3 regions of the Bacillus cereus group sp. RP37 genome follow, and region 3 is predicted to be linked to each of the others. Evidence: a T-box and tRNA genes for the amino acid it is inferred to sense, from the RefSeq annotation. Region 3 holds a T-box; the other regions hold tRNA genes.

Region 1 (6,992 bases), 3.9 Mb from region 3:
AGAAGAACAAGGTGATTGGTATAAAATTTTACATAATGGCAAAACAGGTTACGTACAAAAGGCATTCGTGTCTAATGGTTCACAGCCTTTAGTAAAAGGCATCACAGTTCAAAATAATACGAAATACACAGTTGCAACACCTAAACTTAATGTACGTAGCAACGCTAGTACAAGTAGCGCACTACTTGGCTCATTACAAAATGGTACACAAATACAAGTAGTGGAAACTGTAGGAACTTGGTATAAAATTCGTTTTGGCACAGGATACGGATATGTGGCAAAACATTATGTGGTGCAAAATCAAACGCAAACGCAATCACAAGCTCAAACAGCTCAACCTACTTCAATTCCAGCAGTTTTTAAATTCCCTACTCAAGGAAGAGTTAGCTCAACCTTTGATATGCGCTGGGAACAAATGCATTATGGTATAGATATTGCAGCTCAGGGTAATGTCTCTATCCAGGCGGCGGCTGCAGGTAAAGTTGTGAAATCATATTATTCAGCTAGCTATGGCAATGTTGTGTTCATCGCCCATCAAATAAACGGGAAATTATATACGACAGTCTATGCTCACATGAAAGATCGCACTGTACAAGCTGGTGATCAAGTACAAGCTGGACAATTAGTAGGTCATATGGGAAACACAGGTCATTCATACGGGCAACATCTTCATTTTGAATTACACAATGGAGAGTGGAATTTTGAAAAAACAAATGCAGTAAACCCACTGCCATATTTAGTTAGGTAAATTGTATGCCACGCAATATCAATATATCTCTCTTAATTGAATACTTAGCCTTTTTAGGTTTAATTTTTTGTTTAATCATTTACAATACAAATACTGTATTTTTATCTATTATCATTGCTTTTGTTACTTTAGAAATTATGATGGAAGCCTTTCAAGTACAACTAAAACAAAAAATTGCCCATATTTATAATGCCGTCTTTCTATTAAGTGCCCTAATAACAAATATTATTAGTAATGGTTTTTATTTAACTACCGTATTTCCCGTATGCTTTATGGCTGTTTTATTATTCATAGCTAGGTACATTCATGTCCCTAATAACAAAAAACACGAACAAGAAGCTTAGAAAGAGGAGACACTGTGTACCAATCTTTCAAAGATAATCCGCTAAAATATATATTGAATTTATATAAAAAAACAAATACTTTTTTTGGTATACAAGGAAGCTATACGGCACAATTTCTCCTTTATGGAATGTTATTTCTCGTCTTAATTGCGTTCTCCTTACTTTACTAACAAAAAAAGGATCTCACATAAACTTGAGATCCTTTTTAATTTATATAGAAAATGCTCTTTTATCCGCAAGCATATTTTTCATAAATAAAACTAAGATTATATTTTTTCTCTAAGCTCATTCTTTGTTCATCATCGCACCAATAGAACAGAATATCATGAATTGTTGCATAACGCTTATTTTTAAGAAATAGTTTAAAGAATGATGGTAAACAATCATGTAATTGTATAAATATATAATTGCGTAATATTTCTTCTTTATATTCAATTCCCTTGCAAATATACAATAATTCTTCACAATAATATGCATGTTGTGGAACTTGAATCATTTCGAAAAATGGCACATATGATAATAACTTTCCGATAAAATGATCATATCGATCCATTATTCCTATCGTCATATGCTCCATCATTTCTTTCATTACATATAAATAATCATCTACATGAGTAGTTTTCAATGGGTCTAATCGATCTGAAATTTGAGAAAGTACAGCTCTTTGACAAGCTAACACCGCTTGACTAGGTCCATAATATGATAAGAAGTCTGTACACTTACGATATTTTCGTAATAAGTCATGTGTATATAAATCATACACGAAAGTATTACAATACATAGCTAGACTCATCATATCACTATTTAATTGCTCTTTTGATAGGAACTTAGCTCTCTTACACATATAAAAGAATGTAAATTCTAATACTTCTTTATGGGATAATAGATGTTTACAGTCTGTTATACATTTCTCATTAAATTTAACTCTATCCCAGATTTCTACATCCCCATCAGTTAATTCACCAATACGATATTTGATAATTAAATAGTTTAAAGCAACCGCTTGCGTCAAAAGATCCCATGTTTCATATTCCAATGAAGTGTGAACAAACTCAGCTAATCCTTGAGTTATCATAAAAGTATTTGCTTCTTCATACCAACCAATCTCTTGGCATAAGCGAAGAATACGTACTAAAGTTGGAATTTCATCTTTATGAAACTGCGGTAAATTCTTTGTTTTATTCATTCCATATACGATAAATGCCGCTAAATTTTCTTCTTTATAAAATTCTTTTTCTTTCCACACTAATATAGTTCGTTCTTTCCCTTCACCTTTTGGATGACAAGGTACAAGCAAAGAAAATAATTCAGCGAAATTATTTGGTTCTATATATGTATCTGTAACCAAATTCCAATTTGGATCGCGCTGTACAGCCCTCATATAATTCCCCCTCCCTTTTGTCTACATAGGAAATATTAATCCATTATTACATCACTAACAATGAATATTGTTATATTCAAAATCTTTCATAATACTTATATCTATCAGTATATCATTTTTTCTCTTATTTAAAATTAGGAATGACAAATTTAAATAAACTGTCGAAATTACTAACTGTATACTTATTATATAATGTCTCAGATACATCATGCTAACATATTAGTTTAATTCTATATACTAGAATAATGCATCTGATTTTTATACGTAACTTACCCCACTAATTAAAATCTTTCTTCATTCCGTATGCTCCGAGATTTCACTTAAAGCAAATCCAGCTTGATCATCTGCCGATTCTCTTATAGCTAAATCACCTAGTGCTAGCATCCCAACGAGTTGACCACTCTCAACTACTGGTAATCGTCTAATTTGATACTGTGCCATTAACTCTGTGGCTTTTTCAATAGAATCATCTGGAGAAACTGAAACAATGTTTGTTGTCATTACATTTGTAATTTTATTAGATCCAGGATGTTTCTCAGCAATCCCTCGAACAACTAAATCTCGGTCCGTAACAAGCCCAACAACTTGCTCATTTTCAACAACCGGAATCAATCCAATCGATTCTTCTTTCATCTTTACAGCAGCCTCATATACATTGTCTAGCGGTGTACAATGTACAATATGAGTACTCATACAGTCTCTCACTCGTGTCATTTTTGTCTCCTCCTTTTTATACATACCATAGCTTTTCCTAAATTCCTTTATTTATTTCAGGAAAATCAGTTGATAAAGGAGGATTAACGCACAATAAAAAAGAGTCAGCATATTGCTGACTCTTTTTTTTATGACCCGTACGGGATTCGAACCCGTGTTACCGCCGTGAAAGGGCGGTGTCTTAACCACTTGACCAACGGGCCATGGCTCCGCAGGTAGGACTCGAACCTACGACCGATCGGTTAACAGCCGATAGCTCTACCACTGAGCTACTGCGGAATAATATATATGGTGGGCCTAAATGGACTCGAACCATCGACCTCACGCTTATCAGGCGTGCGCTCTAACCAGCTGAGCTATAGGCCCATATACTTTTACAGGGGCAGTAGGAATCGAACCCACACTGGAGGTTTTGGAGACCTCAGTTCTACCTTTAAACTATGCCCCTAAAGGATGCCGGCTAGAGGACTTGAACCCCCAACCTACTGATTACAAGTCAGTTGCTCTACCAATTGAGCTAAGCCGGCATAAAAAAAATGGTGGCTCGGGACGGAATCGAACCGCCGACACGAGGATTTTCAGTCCTCTGCTCTACCGACTGAGCTACCGAGCCAACATAAATGGCGGTCCCGACCGGGGTCGAACCGGCGATCTCCTGCGTGACAGGCAGGCATGTTAACCACTACACCACGGGACCATTTGGTTGCGGGGACAGGATTTGAACCTGCGACCTTCGGGTTATGAGCCCGACGAGCTACCGTGCTGCTCCACCCCGCGACAATATAATGTTTTTTAAAAAATGGAGGAGGTAGAGGGATTCGAACCCCCGCGCGACTCTCGCCGCCTGTCGGTTTTCAAGACCGATCCCTTCAGCCGAACTTGGGTATACCTCCATGAAGGAAAAAATAAAATTTTATTATTATATGTATCTAAACCATTTAAAAAGAAAATGGAGGAGGTAGAGGGATTCGAACCCCCGCGCGATTCTCACCGCCTGTCGGTTTTCAAGACCGATCCCTTCAGCCGAACTTGGGTATACCTCCGAGACATATAATAAATAAAGTGGAGCCTAGCGGGATCGAACCGCTGACCTCCTGCGTGCAAGGCAGGCGCTCTCCCAGCTGAGCTAAGGCCCCATGTTTTTGGGAATATCGGGAAGACAGGATTTGAACCTGCGACCCCCTGGTCCCAAACCAGGTGCTCTACCAAGCTGAGCCACTTCCCGTTAATAAAAGCGCGCCCGAGAGGAGTCGAACCCCTAACCTCTTGATCCGTAGTCAAACGCTCTATCCAATTGAGCTACGGGCGCATATGGTGCCGAGGGCGGGGGTCGAACCCGCACGGTGGTCACCCACCGCAGGATTTTAAGTCCTGTGCGTCTGCCTGTTCCGCCACCCCGGCATGTCATATTGAAAATTGGAGCGGAAGACGGGATTCGAACCCGCGACCCCAACCTTGGCAAGGTTGTATTCTACCACTGAACTACTTCCGCAAGACATGTTTGAGTTATTTCATTAAAAGTGCGGGTGAAGGGAGTCGAACCCCCACGCCAAAGGCGCTAGATCCTAAGTCTAGTGCGTCTGCCAATTCCGCCACACCCGCATATTTGATTAAAATGGTGAGCCATGAAGGATTCGAACCTTCGACCCTCTGATTAAAAGTCAGATGCTCTACCAACTGAGCTAATGGCTCTTAATGGCTGGGCTAGCTGGATTCGAACCAGCGCATGACGGAGTCAAAGTCCGTTGCCTTACCGCTTGGCTATAGCCCATTAATTAAGAATGGTGGAGGGGGGCAGATTCGAACTGCCGAACCCGAAGGAGCGGATTTACAGTCCGCCGCGTTTAGCCACTTCGCTACCCCTCCGACATATATGGTGGAGGATGACGGGATCGAACCGCCGACCCCCTGCTTGTAAGGCAGGTGCTCTCCCAGCTGAGCTAATCCTCCATTTTGCCTGGCAACGTCCTACTCTCACAGGGACAAGGTCCCAACTACCATCGGCGCTAGAGAGCTTAACTTCCGTGTTCGGTATGGGAACGGGTGTGACCTCTCTGCCATCATTACCAGACTGTATTCATTTAAGACAAGAATCATTTTAACTTATTTTACTTTTAAAGTCAACAAGTTTTTTTATATTCTTTCAAAACTAGATAACATTGCTTCATATTATATGGTTAAGTCCTCGATCTATTAGTATTCGTCAGCTCCACATGTCACCATGCTTCCACCTCGAACCTATCAACCTGATCATCTTTCAGGGATCTTACTAGCTTACGCTATGGGAAATCTCATCTTGAGGGGGGCTTCATGCTTAGATGCTTTCAGCACTTATCCCTTCCGCACATAGCTACCCAGCTATGCCCTTGGCAGAACAACTGGTACACCAGCGGTGCGTCCATCCCGGTCCTCTCGTACTAAGGACAGCTCCTCTCAAATTTCCTACGCCCACGACGGATAGGGACCGAACTGTCTCACGACGTTCTGAACCCAGCTCGCGTACCGCTTTAATGGGCGAACAGCCCAACCCTTGGGACCGACTACAGCCCCAGGATGCGATGAGCCGACATCGAGGTGCCAAACCTCCCCGTCGATGTGGACTCTTGGGGGAGATAAGCCTGTTATCCCCGGGGTAGCTTTTATCCGTTGAGCGATGGCCCTTCCATGCGGAACCACCGGATCACTAAGCCCGACTTTCGTCCCTGCTCGACTTGTAGGTCTCGCAGTCAAGCTCCCTTATGCCTTTGCACTCTACGAATGATTTCCAACCATTCTGAGGGAACCTTTGGGCGCCTCCGTTACACTTTAGGAGGCGACCGCCCCAGTCAAACTGCCCACCTGACACTGTCTCCCGGGTCGATAAGACCCGTAGGTTAGAATTTCAATACAGTCAGGGCGGTATCCCACCAGCGCCTCCACCGAAGCTAGCGCTCCGGTTTCAATGGCTCCCGCCTATCCTGTACAAACTGTACCAAAATTCAATATCAGGCTACAGTAAAGCTCCACGGGGTCTTTCCGTCCTGTCGCGGGTAACCTGCATCTTCACAGGTACTATAATTTCACCGAGTCTCTGGTTGAGACAGTGCCCAAATCGTTACACCTTTCGTGCGGGTCGGAACTTACCCGACAAGGAATTTCGCTACCTTAGGACCGTTATAGTTACGGCCGCCGTTTACTGGGGCTTCAGTTCAGAGCTTCGCTTACGCTAACCCCTCTCCTTAACCTTCCAGCACCGGGCAGGTGTCAGCCCCTATACTTCGCCTTACGGCTTCGCAGAGACCTGTGTTTTTGCTAAACAGTCGCTTGGGCCTATTCACTGCGGCTTTCCGTTAAGAAAGCACCCCTTCTCCCGAAGTTACGGGGTCATTTTGCCGAGTTCCTTAACCAGAGTTCTCTCGCACACCTTAGGATTCTCTCCTCGCCTACCTGTGTCGGTTTGCGGTACAGGCACCTTTTATCTCGCTAGAAGCTTTTCTTGGCAGCGGGGAATCAAAGACTTCGCTCCATAAGGAGCTTCCCCATCACAGCTCAGCCTTCACGATAAGCGGATTTGCCTACTTATCAGCCTAACTGCTTGGACGTGCACAACCAATCGCACGCTTCTTCTATCCTTCTGCGTCCCTCCATTGCTCAAACGATAAAGAGGTGGTACAGGAATATCAACCTGTTGTCCATCGCCTACGCCTGTCGGCCTCGGCTTAGGTCCTGACTAACCCTGAGCGGACGAGCCTTCCTCAGGAAACCTTAGGCATTCGGTGGACGGGATTCTCACCCGTCTTTCGCTACTCATACCGGCATTCTCACT
Region 2 (6,992 bases), 4.1 Mb from region 3:
GCATATTCCCTGTCTACAACAAAATACCTTTACTAATTCAGCACCTTAATTACCTTTATAAAAAAGCCCCTATTCGATAAACGAACAGGGGCTTCTATCATATTATTCTCCTAAGTCTACGTTGTGGTAAACTTGTTGCACATCTTCTAAATCTTCTAATGCATCAACCATTTTCTCAAATTGTACTTGAGCATCTTCAGGAAGTGTTACATCACTTTGTGCAAGCATTGTTAATTCAGCAACTGTAAATTCTTCAACACCCGCATCTTTAAGTGCAGATTGTACTGAATGGAATTGATCTGGTTCAGCATATACGATAACAGCATCTTCTTCTTCTAGAATGTCACGTGCATCTACATCTGCTTCCATTAAAATTTCAAGTACTTCATCTGATGTTTTCCCTTCAAGGCCGATAACAGCTGTCGCATCAAACATGTAAGCTACAGAGCCGTTTACACCCATGTTACCACTGTTTTTGCTAAATGCAGCTCGTACATCTGCTGCAGTACGGTTTACGTTATTTGTAAGTGTATCTACAATAACCATAGCTCCATTTGGCCCAAATCCTTCATAACGAAGCTCATCATAATTTTCCTCTGAACCGCCTTTTGCTTTTTCCACTGCACGATCAATAATTGTTCTTGGTACATTATATGTTTTCGCACGCTCTAATACGACTCTTAACGCCTGGTTTGATTCTGGATCTGGCTCGCCTTGTTTTGCTGCCACATAAATTTCACGTCCAAATTTCGCGTATATACGGCTTGTATTTGCATCTTTTGATGCTTTTTTATCTTTAATATTATTCCATTTACGACCCATACTTTCCACTCTCTTTCCCGTTTTAAATCTACATAAAAATATTAATATGAAATATAATGTGTATTCAACACATTTTTAAAAGAAATATAAAAAGTTCATTTTTGATTCATATTACAGACATAATATAAATTACTATCATTTTGTTCTTTCGACAAGTTATATTATACATGAATTCCTACATTTATCACGAATTTTAGAATTACATAACATAATTTAACAAAAGAGACTCTAACATTTCTGTTAGAGTCTTTTTACATCGCCGATACCGATACTGACACTCCCGAAGGAACACGATTTTGAGTCTTTTAGGTGACATTTATATAGAGTGTTACCCTTAAAATCCTTTATTTTAAAGCATTTCAAAAATTTTGAGCTTCTTTCAACATGATAAATTAAAATGGGACGGAGCCAAAATGGAATCACAATAAAATAACTGACACCTTTTACTTTCATTTTTCTCCCTTAATTAAGTTTATCCTATTTCATTTATTACTGTGATGATTTATTTTATTATCTCTCGCTAAACAATAAGGAAAAGTAAAAAATTACCACAACATTCCCCTAATTACTTTCTATCGCTATATAATTAAAATAGGAAATTTTTTGAAATCTAAAAATTTAAAAGAAGGATGGGGGAGAGTTATTATGACACATTCAAATGAGAAAAAAGCATATGGTCTTAAAGGGATAGGAGAAAAACTAAACCCAACTATCTATCAAGTGAGATTCATGAAATTAGATGAACCAATTCAATTTGAGTCGTTTCCTGAATTAAAGGAATTAGGGGACTGGTTGAGTACTTCAACGCAAATGTGATCGTGCCACTCAACTATGTACAAGTACAACAGAGAAGAATTTGAAAAGAAGTTTTTAGAAATTACGAAATTAACAGCTGATCATGTGCTAATATCTACTGGTGGTGTCGGATTTAACTTCATGTCACCAGGATGGGGAGATTCTCTCTAGAGTGCTGGAAACGATTCTTGTATATACAAGAATCTACTGACATTTTATATAGTAATGGAATTATATAAAGGGATAAAAATGAATGTTCGTTTTTATCCCTTTATTGTTTCGCAGTTTGCTCTAATTCCTTAATAGCTTTTAATTGTTGTTTATATAACAGAGCTGTTCCTTCTTCCAAAGTTTTACTCGTTAAAAAGAAATACTCTTCGATCTTTAGTCGTATTAGATAAATAAACTGTTCTTTCAAATGGATTTTTTGTTCTTCTTAATCCCCCTATTACAGAAGGGTTATTTTTAACGCTTCCTCAAGCATTGTATCGAAATCATTATATATTTTCATCACTGTGCCAGATGGTTTATCAAGTTCTAGATAAGTACCGTCTGATAAGTTTTTGCAAAACCACGCAATATTTGAATCCCCAAAGAAAAGATACTCTTTTTGAAATTCATTTTCATACCAAATCTCATTCGTATCTATAAAGCCGCAAATATGTTCATCTTTTTCTGTTTCTAGTAAAGGAGAATCGACTCCGTAAAGGACCAATCCATCAAAGTCTAAACCATTTACAGTTTTAAGAAACTCTTCGTATTCACTCGGTAAGTCAACATTAAATTTCTCTTTTACGTGTTTTCTTAATCTATGAACTTCAGTATCTGTTGCTGGTGTGTTCAAATTAAAGTTAACACTTTTCAGTATATCTCCAATTTCTAAAATCAGATTTTTCCACATAAAAAAAACTTCTTTCTAAGAGTATTTATTCTCCTTTAGGATAACTATTATATTTGGGTATAGATCAAGTTATATCTGCACTATCTCCATCTTGTAAGTGTCTAGTTAATGTAAACCATTGTTTGAACTTCTATCAGTTATTTTAGGACTTTCTTTTACATGTTTGCTTCTGAATCCCATATCTCTATAAATTCAAAACCTTTTAAATCACTTTCTAAAATTGCATTTCTTAATTCGTCAGACACTAAAACAGTAGAGAAGTGTAATCTTTGATTTAAATAGGTTTTAAATATTATCTGCCCTTCAACTATATTAGGCAAAAATGCGTATTTTTCGAAACCTATTATTAATCCTGTACTTAGTTTTTCAAAAACTGCTTTATTGTAGTCAATTGCATCAATTGTATTTAAAACGTTTATTAGGTAATAAAATTCACCTGTAACATTATGAGTTAGCGGAAGAAACTCAACATTATTGCAAATTAAAGGCTCTAATACCTCTTTTGCTTTTCTACTAACCATTGGCGTGCCAAGTTCCCCCCAGAACATAGGACAATCACTATGGTTATCTCCTTCTACACATTCAACAAGAATTTCTCCCCATGAATCAGATAACTTTATTGCCAAATCAATTTTTTCATCAAAATATTTTTTACGGTCTTCTTTCAAATTTAATAGTTGAAAAGATTTATAGTTATCAAATAAGCTTTTTAATTGCCAAATTTTCATACCTTTTACTCCTTTATAATTTAATTAGTAAAACAATTAAGATTATTCAGGTTGATTTAATTTTAAACTACCGTCCAATAATCTTTCTCTTATATTCTGCAAAGCTGCAACTGCTCGATTACCCCCAAAGCGTTTAACTTCGCCTAATACTCTGTATACTTCTCTTATATACTCTGGACCATGATCACCTATATGTAATGCTTCAGTAGTCACATATTCATTCACTTTATACGGTAAAAATACCCCATTAGCAGCAGAAGCATGATGTATCTCAATCTCTTTTAATAATTCCTGTACTTCCACTGTCCTGCTATCATTTCAAGCTACAATGTGATGTGCTGCATTAGAATATGGGATTGCTTCAATTCCTGCAGCCTTAAGTTCTTCACGTAATACTTTAGATGCTATATACGAATCGGGATACTCATTTTTTTACATTTACTCTATCAAGAACTTTATCCACATAATCTTTTATTACTTCTTGTACACCCTTAATTCTACTTCTTCCACCAGTTTCGGAAAACATAAATGTATCACGAGCTTCTTGTAAAGCTTCAAAAGCCTTTATATGATTGTTACCAAAGCCACTAGTACCTGCAAATGCAAATCGTTCTTTCAATGGTAATTGATTTGAAACGGACGAGATACCTTCTGATAATTTTGTTAGATTCGCACCTTTTTCGATATTATCATCTGATAAATTTCCATCAACTAAATTACCATTATAACGTTCATCAGCATTACGTTAACCTATAAGAATTAACGTAATAGGCGATACATTAACATTAATTTGAACACACAAAAAAAGCGTCCCCACAAAGTAGGAACGCTTGATATTACTGTATACTCACGATTAATTGAAGATAAAAACAAATAAAAAAAGACGATCACTCGTCTTTTAACCGATACCGATGGTCGGGGTCGAACCGACACTCCCGAAGGAACACGATTTTGAGTCGTGCGCGTCTGCCAATTCCGCCACATCGGCACAAAAGAAAAGGCGGCAACCGGATTTGAACCGGTGATAAAGGTTTTGCAGACCTCTGCCTTACCACTTGGCTATGCCGCCATATTAAATTTCATTGGAGCGGAAGACGGGATTCGAACCCGCGACCCCAACCTTGGCAAGGTTGTATTCTACCACTGAACTACTTCCGCAAAAATGGCTGGGCTAGCTGGATTCGAACCAGCGCATGACGGAGTCAAAGTCCGTTGCCTTACCGCTTGGCTATAGCCCATCGATTTCTTACTTAATTATATGTAAGTATCCATTAGATTATTTGTAATTTTAAAAATAAAAATGGGGCGACTGATGGGAATCGAACCCACGAATGCCGGAGCCACAATCCGGTGCGTTAACCACTTCGCCACAACCGCCATGTTGTGTAAATATATTTGGCAGGGGCAGTAGGAATCGAACCCACACTGGAGGTTTTGGAGACCTCAGTTCTACCTTTAAACTATGCCCCTATGTAAATGGTGGAGGGGGGCAGATTCGAACTGCCGAACCCGAAGGAGCGGATTTACAGTCCGCCGCGTTTAGCCACTTCGCTACCCCTCCGAAACTTACATGGTGCCGGCTAGAGGACTTGAACCCCCAACCTACTGATTACAAGTCAGTTGCTCTACCAATTGAGCTAAGCCGGCGTATTTTATTAAAATAAATGGTGGCTCGGGACGGAATCGAACCGCCGACACGAGGATTTTCAGTCCTCTGCTCTACCGACTGAGCTACCGAGCCTTATTAAAATGGCGGTCCCGACCGGGGTCGAACCGGCGATCTCCTGCGTGACAGGCAGGCATGTTAACCACTACACCACGGGACCATTTGGTTGCGGGGACAGGATTTGAACCTGCGACCTTCGGGTTATGAGCCCGACGAGCTACCGTGCTGCTCCACCCCGCGACAATATTATTCATATAATTTATATGGTGGAGGATGACGGGATCGAACCGCCGACCCCCTGCTTGTAAGGCAGGTGCTCTCCCAGCTGAGCTAATCCTCCAAAAGTGGTGACCCGTACGGGATTCGAACCCGTGTTACCGCCGTGAAAGGGCGGTGTCTTAACCACTTGACCAACGGGCCAAATATTATAAATCCTATGGCGGAGAGCAAGGGATTCGAACCCTTGATACGCTTGTGACGTATACACGATTTCCAATCGTGCTCCTTCGGCCAACTCGGACAGCTCTCCAATGGCTCCGCAGGTAGGAATCGAACCTACGACCGATCGGTTAACAGCCGATAGCTCTACCGCTGAGCTACTGCGGAATAATATTGCCTGGCAACGTCCTACTCTCACAGGGACAAGGTCCCAACTACCATCGGCGCTAGAGAGCTTAACTTCCGTGTTCGGTATGGGAACGGGTGTGACCTCTCTGCCATCATTACCAGACATTATTCTTTTGAGACAATCATTATTATAACTTATTCACTTTAAAAGTCAATAAGTTTTTTATGTTCTCTCAAAACTAGATAACATTTGCTTCATATTATATGGTTAAGTCCTCGATCTATTAGTATTCGTCAGCTCCACATGTCACCATGCTTCCACCTCGAACCTATCAACCTGATCATCTTTCAGGGATCTTACTAGCTTACGCTATGGGAAATCTCATCTTGAGGGGGGCTTCATGCTTAGATGCTTTCAGCACTTATCCCTTCCGCACATAGCTACCCAGCTATGCCCTTGGCAGAACAACTGGTACACCAGCGGTGCGTCCATCCCGGTCCTCTCGTACTAAGGACAGCTCCTCTCAAATTTCCTACGCCCACGACGGATAGGGACCGAACTGTCTCACGACGTTCTGAACCCAGCTCGCGTACCGCTTTAATGGGCGAACAGCCCAACCCTTGGGACCGACTACAGCCCCAGGATGCGATGAGCCGACATCGAGGTGCCAAACCTCCCCGTCGATGTGGACTCTTGGGGGAGATAAGCCTGTTATCCCCGGGGTAGCTTTTATCCGTTGAGCGATGGCCCTTCCATGCGGAACCACCGGATCACTAAGCCCGACTTTCGTCCCTGCTCGACTTGTAGGTCTCGCAGTCAAGCTCCCTTATGCCTTTGCACTCTACGAATGATTTCCAACCATTCTGAGGGAACCTTTGGGCGCCTCCGTTACACTTTAGGAGGCGACCGCCCCAGTCAAACTGCCCACCTGACACTGTCTCCCGGGTCGATAAGACCCGTAGGTTAGAATTTCAATACAGTCAGGGCGGTATCCCACCAGCGCCTCCACCGAAGCTAGCGCTCCGGTTTCAATGGCTCCCGCCTATCCTGTACAAACTGTACCAAAATTCAATATCAGGCTACAGTAAAGCTCCACGGGGTCTTTCCGTCCTGTCGCGGGTAACCTGCATCTTCACAGGTACTATAATTTCACCGAGTCTCTGGTTGAGACAGTGCCCAAATCGTTACACCTTTCGTGCGGGTCGGAACTTACCCGACAAGGAATTTCGCTACCTTAGGACCGTTATAGTTACGGCCGCCGTTTACTGGGGCTTCAGTTCAGAGCTTCGCTTACGCTAACCCCTCTCCTTAACCTTCCAGCACCGGGCAGGTGTCAGCCCCTATACTTCGCCTTACGGCTTCGCAGAGACCTGTGTTTTTGCTAAACAGTCGCTTGGGCCTATTCACTGCGGCTTTCCGTTAAGAAAGCACCCCTTCTCCCGAAGTTACGGGGTCATTTTGCCGAGTTCCTTAACCAGAGTTCTCTCGCACACCTTAGGATTCTCTCCTCGC
Region 3 (6,992 bases):
TTAACAATTATATTATTTTAATAGAATTAAACTAAGAAAAATCCGACTCACAAAAGGCGGATTTCTTCATGTATCTAACATGTATACTGTTTTATTTGATCTAATATTAAAAATTAGGGAGGAGTAATTATTGGCGTATTCATTACAACCTGAAATACAAGCCTGCCTTACAAAAATTGATTTTATTAAGAGATATAAAGCATTATCAAAACAATTTCCAGATAGAGAAAATACATTTGAAAACTATGAAAACGAAAAAGTAATTGCAGTATTTGAGTCTCTTGGCTATAAAGCTCGTTTTATGAAAAAAGAAAACTTTTTTATTGTTGGAGAGGTCAAGAATAAAAACATCTATACTTTTAGATTTAATATTAGTTTAAAACATGGCCTTGTTGAGTTTATTTGGTCTGCACGACATAATGGTGCAATAAGAGCTGGAGATCCATGGGCTATGTTTGTAGCAATATTATCAAATGATACAGAAAAAATACTTCGTCCATGCTTCCACAGTTACGATGAACTCAAAGAAATCATGAAAATCGCCTTTGAAATGTACGAAGATTTTAAGCGAGAATTAATTCCTATTTATTCATGATTTCACCTTAAAGATATATGAAGTAATGACCCAAAAAAAAGGACAGACTTAAGGTTTTAGGAGAATTAATTATGAACTTAAAATTAAAATCGGAAATAGAAATAGCACTAAAAAAAATTGACTTTGTTAATAGATACACAGAACTTTCTTCTTTTTCGAGAGAAAATTATGATGCCGAAGAAATCATTCCTAATCCCAATATTGAAGAAATTCAACAAATACTTGAAAAGCTAGGTTATAAATCAGTTTATGATAAAAAAGAACAGTTTTTAAAAGTTGGAGAACTAGATGATAAAAAAGAAAATTTATTTTATTTTAATATTGGTATTAAAGTAAACGTTCTGGACTTTACTTGGGTAGTTTATCATAATGATGAACTACGATTAGGTAGTCCATGGAGTCTATATTCAAGACTTTTAATTTCTCCAGATACTAGAATTAAGCCCGTACTATTTAGCGATTATGACAGCTTAGAAAAAATTTTAAAAATTGCTTTAGGTATGTATGAAGATTTTAAACAAGAATTAATTCCTATCTATTCATAATTTTATATATAAGAAAGGCAATCTTATCTTATATATAAAAAAAGAAAATCCGACTTACAAGAGCCGGATTTCTTCATGTATCTAACATGTATACTGTTTTATTTGATCTAATATTAAAAATTAGGGAGGAGTAATTATTGGCGTATTCATTACAACCTGAAATACAAGCCTGCCTTACAAAAATTGATTTTATTAAGAGATATAAAGCATTATCAGAAAAATTTTCTGATAGAGAAAATACATTTAAAAACTATGAAAATGAAAAAGCTATTGAAGTATTCGAGTCTCTTGGCTATAAAGCTCGTTACAATAAAAAAGAAGACTTTTTTATTGTAGGAGAAGTAAAAAACAAAGATGTCTACACCTTTAGATTCAACATCAGCTTAAAATATGGTGTTGCTGAATTGATTTGGGAGGCATGTCATAACGGTGAAGTTAGAGCTGGAGACCCATGGGACATATTTATACGATTGTTATCAAATGACACGGAAAAAGTACCCGTGCTATATTTCCACAGTTACGATGAACTCAAAGAAATCATGAAAATTGCCTTTGAAATGTACGAAGATTTCAAGCGAGAATTAATTCCTATTTATTCATAATGTAAAAAGCTACCAAAGACAACTAAAATAGTTACTTCGAGTAGCTTTTATTTATATATATTAAAGTTATTTATTTTCCTCTTTCTGAACATATACATAAGCATCTTTCTGCTCTTTATGTATATCCACCTTCGAATTCTCTGCAAGCTGACCCGCATTTAGCAAAGAAAAAATAATGAGCGCTTCTAGTGACATTTCGTTTTACCACTCCTTTCTATTTGTTATACGTTTATCATACCGCTTACATGTGATTTCCGTATGAACTCGAAAAGGAGATTACAACAAAAAGGTTACAGGCATACGAATGCACGCTATAATAACCATAAAATAGGAGGTGGATTCTTTTTGACAATAAACCAAATGGTTCAACTCGGAAGTTCATTTATGTTGTTTATTACTTCAGCACTTATGAGTTGGTATCAGGGGAGTAATCTAATAGATTATCCTGATGAATGGAAATATAGCGCTAAGTTTACAAATTACTTTAAAGGCACCGTTTCAAATTACGAAGATATTTATCAAATCGACTTCTTTATATATGCAGCAAAATTTTATCCAACAGCATTTGTTCTTATGCTCATTAGCTTACTTTATATGCTCATATTAATTCTTCATATTTTATTTACAAGAAAAGATCAGGCAATCTAAATTCATACATAAAAACCCCGAATCATAGACTTTTCAGCCTACAATTCGGGGTACTATTTGTTTTATATTCGTTTCTGATTAGTAACGAATTAAGAAATATTTCTTCTTACCACGGCGAATGATTGTGAATTTACCTTCGATGCGGTCGTTTTCTGTTACAACGTAGTCTAATGCTTGTGTACGCTCACCGTTTACGTAGATTGCGCCGTTCGTTACATCTTCACGTGCTTGACGTTTTGATGGAGAGATTTTGCTTTCTACAAGTAAGTCGATTAATACTGTATCTTCTGCAGTACGTTCTACAGATGGTACGTCTTTGAATCCTTGTTCGATTTCGCTTGCAGTCAGTTCTGCTACAGAACCGCTGAATAATGCAGCTGAAATTTTAATCGCTTGCTCTAATGCTTCTTCGCCGTGAACAAGTTTTGTCATTTCAGAACCTAATGCTTTTTGTGCTGCACGTTTTTCTGGTGCTTCAGCTACTTGCTTTTCAAGCTCAAGAATTTCTTCATGAGATAAGAATGTGAAGTATTTTAAGTATTTAACAACATCGCGGTCATCTGTGTTGATCCAGAATTGGTAGAACTCGTAAGGAGTTGTTTTTTCTGGGTCTAACCAAATTGCGCCGCCTTCTGTTTTACCAAACTTCGTACCGTCAGATTTTGTAACTAGTGGAATTGTTAAACCGAATGCTTTCGCATCTTCTTCTGATTTACGGATTAATTCAAGACCAGCTGTAATGTTACCCCATTGGTCACTACCACCGATTTGCAGGCGGCAATTATGGTGTTGGTATAAGTTTAAGAAGTCGTATGATTGTAAAATCATGTAACTGAACTCAGTGAATGAAATACCAGTCTCTAAACGAGATGCTACTGTATCTTTTGCTAACATATAGTTTAAACCGAAGTTTTTACCGATATCGCGTAAGAATGAAATTACATCTAAGTTACCAAGCCAGTCATAGTTGTTAGCCATTGTTGCTGGGTTGTCCACGTTTTCGAACTCTAAGAAGTTTGAAAGTTGGTTTTTAATGCTTTCTGTGTAGTAAGCAACTGTATCTTTCGTATTTAATGTACGCTCTGCTTTTTTACCACTTGGGTCACCGATCATACCAGTACCTCCGCCAACTAGTGCGATTGGTTGATGACCAGCTAATTGGAAACGACGTAACATTAATACTGGTAACATATGACCAATGTGTAAGCTATCCGCTGTCGGGTCGAAACCACAGTATAATTTAACGCTTTCTTTTTCTAATAATTGCTCAAGTCCCTCAGCATCTGTTTGCTGATTAATTAGACCGCGAAATTCAAGATCTTGTAAAATACCCATATCCTACATACTCTCCTTTAAGTTCATTACTGGCGTGAAGGTTGAAAACATAAAAAAATCGCCCCTTTAAATAAGGGACGATTTTGATTATCGCGTTACCACCCTAGTTGCAGGCAAAAAAAAGCCTACCACCTTATTTACATAACGGCTTAGCACCGTCTTTTCCCTTTTGAATACAATTCAATCGAAAAAAGATGCTCTAGGGGCGTAATTCGCGATCATCTATGTGCTGATTTTCACCGGCCATCAGCTCTCTAAAACAGGGAAATGATCACTACTTCTCCCTTTCCACGCTCAATTATTCATATACTTTTCTTTATACCATCATTTATATAGGCATGTCAAATAGAGGTAGGTGTTCTCTCCTTGCCAATCCTTTACAACGTCGCAAAGAGTATCGTAATAAGAGAAAGAATTGGAACCCCAACTAATAACGATACGTGAAACACAACTGATAAATCATTCCCAATCGTCGCCTCCACAGGATCTTTCGCTGGAGAACCAAGAAAGCCAATGAATCGGTCGAAGCGACTTACCGTTTTTGGAAAATCCGGTATTTCTACATGGTCACTATCTAAATGTTGTTTTAATTTATATTCACTCTTAAAGGGATTTTCGCTCAATTTCATCCACCTCCAGCAATTGTTTCAATTTCTTTATCCCGTTATGAAGTCTCGACTTCACTGTTCCAATCGGAATGTTTAATATCTCTGCAATTTCTTTTTGCTGCATATCATGATAATAAAAAAGGATGAGGACAGCTCGCTGGTCTTCAGGAACTTTCAAAATTGCGTCCCTTACAGTAAGACGGTCTTCTTGTGAAAACTCTACCTCTTGAATTGGCACTAAAAATGGCAAAAGCGTACGCCACTTTTTTCTTCTATTTAATTTATTAATCATAAGACGATAACCAATTTGAAATAAATACGTTTTTATTTTTCCTTTCTCAAGTTCATACATATGTTTCTTACGCTCTAACGTCAAAAATGTATCTTGCACAAGGTCGATACTTAACTGTTCATCTCGGTTAAAGCGATACAAAAATGTATATAGCGCTGGTTTAATTAAAACATATAGTTTTTCCCCAGCCTCCTTATCCCCACTTTGGTACGCAAGCATGAGCTCCTCCTCAATCCCAATCTGCGCCATTTTTTTTGATCTCCTTTATTCCTTTTAACGTTAATGAAATACGGGAAATTAAATATGCACTTGCGACAATGACCCATGCTTGTGACTGATGCGTAAAAAATTGAACATATGGGTTTTGAATCGTAAATCCACTAAAAACGAAAATATTTAACGCCAGCACACATATACATGCATACACTGCAAGACAGACCGAAATTGTATCAAATACATTCCAACGAAAATATATTTTTGTTTTTGTAAAATCAATTTTATTTCCATTTTTTCGTACAATATACTTCTTATCCAACGGAATAATGATTGAAAAAATAACAATCATTATAATCCCAACTGTAATCATTGAAACTTTAAAGCCAATTGGCATCGGTAATAACAGACCACAAGAAAATACAACGATAATTCCAATTAAAGCAAAAGCAAGAAGTAATTTATTAGACATAAAAAAGCCTCCCTCATCTATTCTTTCATAAATGTATACAGACGAGGAAGGCACTTCGTTCAAATATTATTTTATTTTTTTAATAATCTTTGCAGGATTTCCGCCGACTACTACATTGTCCGGCACATCTTTCGTTACAACGGCGCCAGATGCGATCACCGCGTTGTCTCCAATTGTGACACCAGGATTAATAATCGCTCTTCCGCCAATCCATACGTTATCACCAATTGTAACTGGTTTTCCATATTCTGATCCGCTTATGCGCTCTACTGGATCAAGCGGATGTGTTGCTGTATAAATGTGAACACCTGGAGCTAACATACAGTTCACTCCGATTGTTACTGGACATACATCTAAAATTGTACAGTCAAAGTTCGCGTAAAAATTTTCGCCCACGTGAATGTTATAGCCGTAATCACACCTGAAAGAAGATTCAAGATGAATGTTATCCCCAGTCGTTCCGAATAATTCTTTTACGATTTCGCTACGCTCTTTTAATTGTACTTCTGGCGTATCATTTAATTTTCTCGTTAATATACGAGCTTGCTCCCTCTCTTGTACTAAAACTGGATCAGCCGGTATGTACATTTCTCCTAGTATCATCTTTTTCTTCTCTGTTTTCATCATACTATCCCCTTTCAACTTATATATATAAGTTGATGATATCATAAAAAAGAAAGGTCTGAACGTTATTTCGTTCAGACCTTTCTCTCTTAATCTTCCATCGTTGATAAGTCACCTGTTGGTAAGTTTAATTCCCACGCTTTTAATACGCGGCGCATAATTTTACCACTTCTCGTTTTCGGTAATTTATCTCTAAATTCAATTTGTCTTGGCGCTGCATGAGCTGCTAGGCCTTTCTTTACAAATTGACGAATCTCTTCTTTTAATTCATCAGATGGTTCGTATCCTGCTCGAAGCGCGATAAATGCTTTAATGATTTCGCCGCGCACCGGATCAGGAATACCAATTACCCCAGCTTCTGCAACAGCCGCATGCTCGATTAATTTGCTTTCTACTTCAAACGGACCAACGCGCTCACCTGACGTCATAATTACATCATCAATACGCCCTTGGAACCAGAAGTACCCATCTTCGTCCATATATGCTGAGTCACCTGATACGTACCAATCTCCCGGCATAAAGTAAGATTCATACTTTTGCTGGTTATTCCAAATTCCACGCATCATCGCTGGCCAACCTTTACCAATTGCTAAGTTGCCCATTGTGTATGGAGGCACTTCATTTCCTTCATTATCAACAATCGCTGCTTTCACACCTGGAATTGGTTTACCCATTGAACCTGGACGGATTTCCATACAAGGATAGTTACAAATAACTTGTCCACCTGTTTCTGTCATCCACCACGTATCATGAATACGAAGTCCAAATGCGTTCATACCCCAGCGAATTACTTCTGGATTTAACGGTTCACCAACGCTTAATACGTGACGAACTTGCGATAAATCATATTTTTTAATTGCGTCTTGTCCAGCACCCATTAACATACGGAAAGCTGTTGGTGCGCTGTACCAAACTGTTACACCGTAATCTTGCAGCGCTTCATACCACGCTTCTGGACTAAAGCGGCCACCTAAAATAACATTTGATGCTCCGACTAACCACGGCGCGAAAATACCGTAAGCCGTTCCTGTTACCCAGCCTGGGTCAGCTGTGCACCA

What was found. The T-box of region 3 lies ahead of tyrS (tyrosine--tRNA ligase). A T-box ahead of a tRNA ligase gene usually reads a tRNA of that ligase, here a tRNA-Tyr.
Positions count from the first base shown of each region.
Region 1: it has a tRNA-Tyr gene. The T-box ahead of tyrS (tyrosine--tRNA ligase) is inferred to sense a tRNA for this amino acid. The anticodon was not compared.
Region 2: it has a tRNA-Tyr gene. The T-box ahead of tyrS (tyrosine--tRNA ligase) is inferred to sense a tRNA for this amino acid. The anticodon was not compared.

Region 1 covers NZ_JARVHP010000001.1:4,632,083-4,639,074, forward strand. The annotation lists gene QCI44_RS24495 (SH3 domain-containing protein) at 1-748, shown strand, start outside; gene QCI44_RS24500 (hypothetical protein) at 754-1,092, shown strand; gene QCI44_RS24505 (DUF3965 domain-containing protein) at 1,322-2,473, opposite strand; gene QCI44_RS24510 (CBS domain-containing protein) at 2,768-3,187, opposite strand; tRNA gene QCI44_RS24515 (tRNA-Glu) at 3,319-3,390, opposite strand; tRNA gene QCI44_RS24520 (tRNA-Asn) at 3,392-3,466, opposite strand; tRNA gene QCI44_RS24525 (tRNA-Ile) at 3,477-3,553, opposite strand; tRNA gene QCI44_RS24530 (tRNA-Trp) at 3,565-3,635, opposite strand; tRNA gene QCI44_RS24535 (tRNA-Thr) at 3,642-3,714, opposite strand; tRNA gene QCI44_RS24540 (tRNA-Phe) at 3,725-3,800, opposite strand; tRNA gene QCI44_RS24545 (tRNA-Asp) at 3,809-3,884, opposite strand; tRNA gene QCI44_RS24550 (tRNA-Met) at 3,888-3,964, opposite strand; tRNA gene QCI44_RS24555 (tRNA-Ser) at 3,988-4,080, opposite strand; tRNA gene QCI44_RS24560 (tRNA-Ser) at 4,138-4,230, opposite strand; tRNA gene QCI44_RS24565 (tRNA-Ala) at 4,251-4,323, opposite strand; tRNA gene QCI44_RS24570 (tRNA-Pro) at 4,339-4,412, opposite strand; tRNA gene QCI44_RS24575 (tRNA-Arg) at 4,423-4,496, opposite strand; tRNA gene QCI44_RS24580 (tRNA-Leu) at 4,500-4,588, opposite strand; tRNA gene QCI44_RS24585 (tRNA-Gly) at 4,605-4,679, opposite strand; tRNA gene QCI44_RS24590 (tRNA-Leu) at 4,709-4,789, opposite strand; tRNA gene QCI44_RS24595 (tRNA-Lys) at 4,804-4,879, opposite strand; tRNA gene QCI44_RS24600 (tRNA-Gln) at 4,884-4,958, opposite strand; tRNA gene QCI44_RS24605 (tRNA-Tyr) at 4,970-5,053, opposite strand; tRNA gene QCI44_RS24610 (tRNA-Val) at 5,062-5,137, opposite strand; rRNA gene rrf (5S ribosomal RNA) at 5,143-5,258, opposite strand; rRNA gene QCI44_RS24620 (23S ribosomal RNA) at 5,361-6,992, opposite strand, start outside.
Region 2 covers NZ_JARVHP010000001.1:4,857,801-4,864,792, forward strand. The annotation lists gene QCI44_RS25550 (YebC/PmpR family DNA-binding transcriptional regulator) at 103-822, opposite strand; partial or broken gene QCI44_RS25555 (DUF3884 family protein) at 1,468-1,788, shown strand; gene QCI44_RS25560 (hypothetical protein) at 1,889-2,035, opposite strand; gene QCI44_RS25565 (YrhA family protein) at 2,066-2,518, opposite strand; gene QCI44_RS25570 (imm11 family protein) at 2,674-3,246, opposite strand; partial or broken gene QCI44_RS25575 (AHH domain-containing protein) at 3,289-3,925, opposite strand; tRNA gene QCI44_RS25580 (tRNA-Leu) at 4,153-4,234, opposite strand; tRNA gene QCI44_RS25585 (tRNA-Cys) at 4,245-4,315, opposite strand; tRNA gene QCI44_RS25590 (tRNA-Gly) at 4,330-4,404, opposite strand; tRNA gene QCI44_RS25595 (tRNA-Gln) at 4,410-4,484, opposite strand; tRNA gene QCI44_RS25600 (tRNA-His) at 4,548-4,623, opposite strand; tRNA gene QCI44_RS25605 (tRNA-Trp) at 4,643-4,716, opposite strand; tRNA gene QCI44_RS25610 (tRNA-Tyr) at 4,724-4,807, opposite strand; tRNA gene QCI44_RS25615 (tRNA-Thr) at 4,818-4,893, opposite strand; tRNA gene QCI44_RS25620 (tRNA-Phe) at 4,912-4,987, opposite strand; tRNA gene QCI44_RS25625 (tRNA-Asp) at 4,997-5,072, opposite strand; tRNA gene QCI44_RS25630 (tRNA-Met) at 5,076-5,152, opposite strand; tRNA gene QCI44_RS25635 (tRNA-Val) at 5,177-5,252, opposite strand; tRNA gene QCI44_RS25640 (tRNA-Glu) at 5,258-5,332, opposite strand; tRNA gene QCI44_RS25645 (tRNA-Ser) at 5,350-5,441, opposite strand; tRNA gene QCI44_RS25650 (tRNA-Asn) at 5,444-5,518, opposite strand; rRNA gene rrf (5S ribosomal RNA) at 5,527-5,642, opposite strand; rRNA gene QCI44_RS25660 (23S ribosomal RNA) at 5,744-6,992, opposite strand, start outside.
Region 3 covers NZ_JARVHP010000001.1:779,096-786,087, reverse strand. The annotation lists gene QCI44_RS04155 (hypothetical protein) at 131-595, shown strand; gene QCI44_RS04150 (hypothetical protein) at 667-1,140, shown strand; gene QCI44_RS04145 (hypothetical protein) at 1,278-1,742, shown strand; gene QCI44_RS04140 (hypothetical protein) at 1,809-1,937, opposite strand; gene QCI44_RS04135 (YjdJ family protein) at 2,001-2,390, shown strand; gene tyrS (tyrosine--tRNA ligase) at 2,469-3,725, opposite strand; T-box leader at 3,796-4,025, opposite strand; gene QCI44_RS04125 (hypothetical protein) at 4,103-4,348, opposite strand; gene QCI44_RS04120 (RNA polymerase sigma factor) at 4,329-4,874, opposite strand; gene QCI44_RS04115 (hypothetical protein) at 4,855-5,310, opposite strand; gene QCI44_RS04110 (maltose acetyltransferase domain-containing protein) at 5,377-5,937, opposite strand; gene acsA (acetate--CoA ligase) at 6,024-6,992, opposite strand, start outside.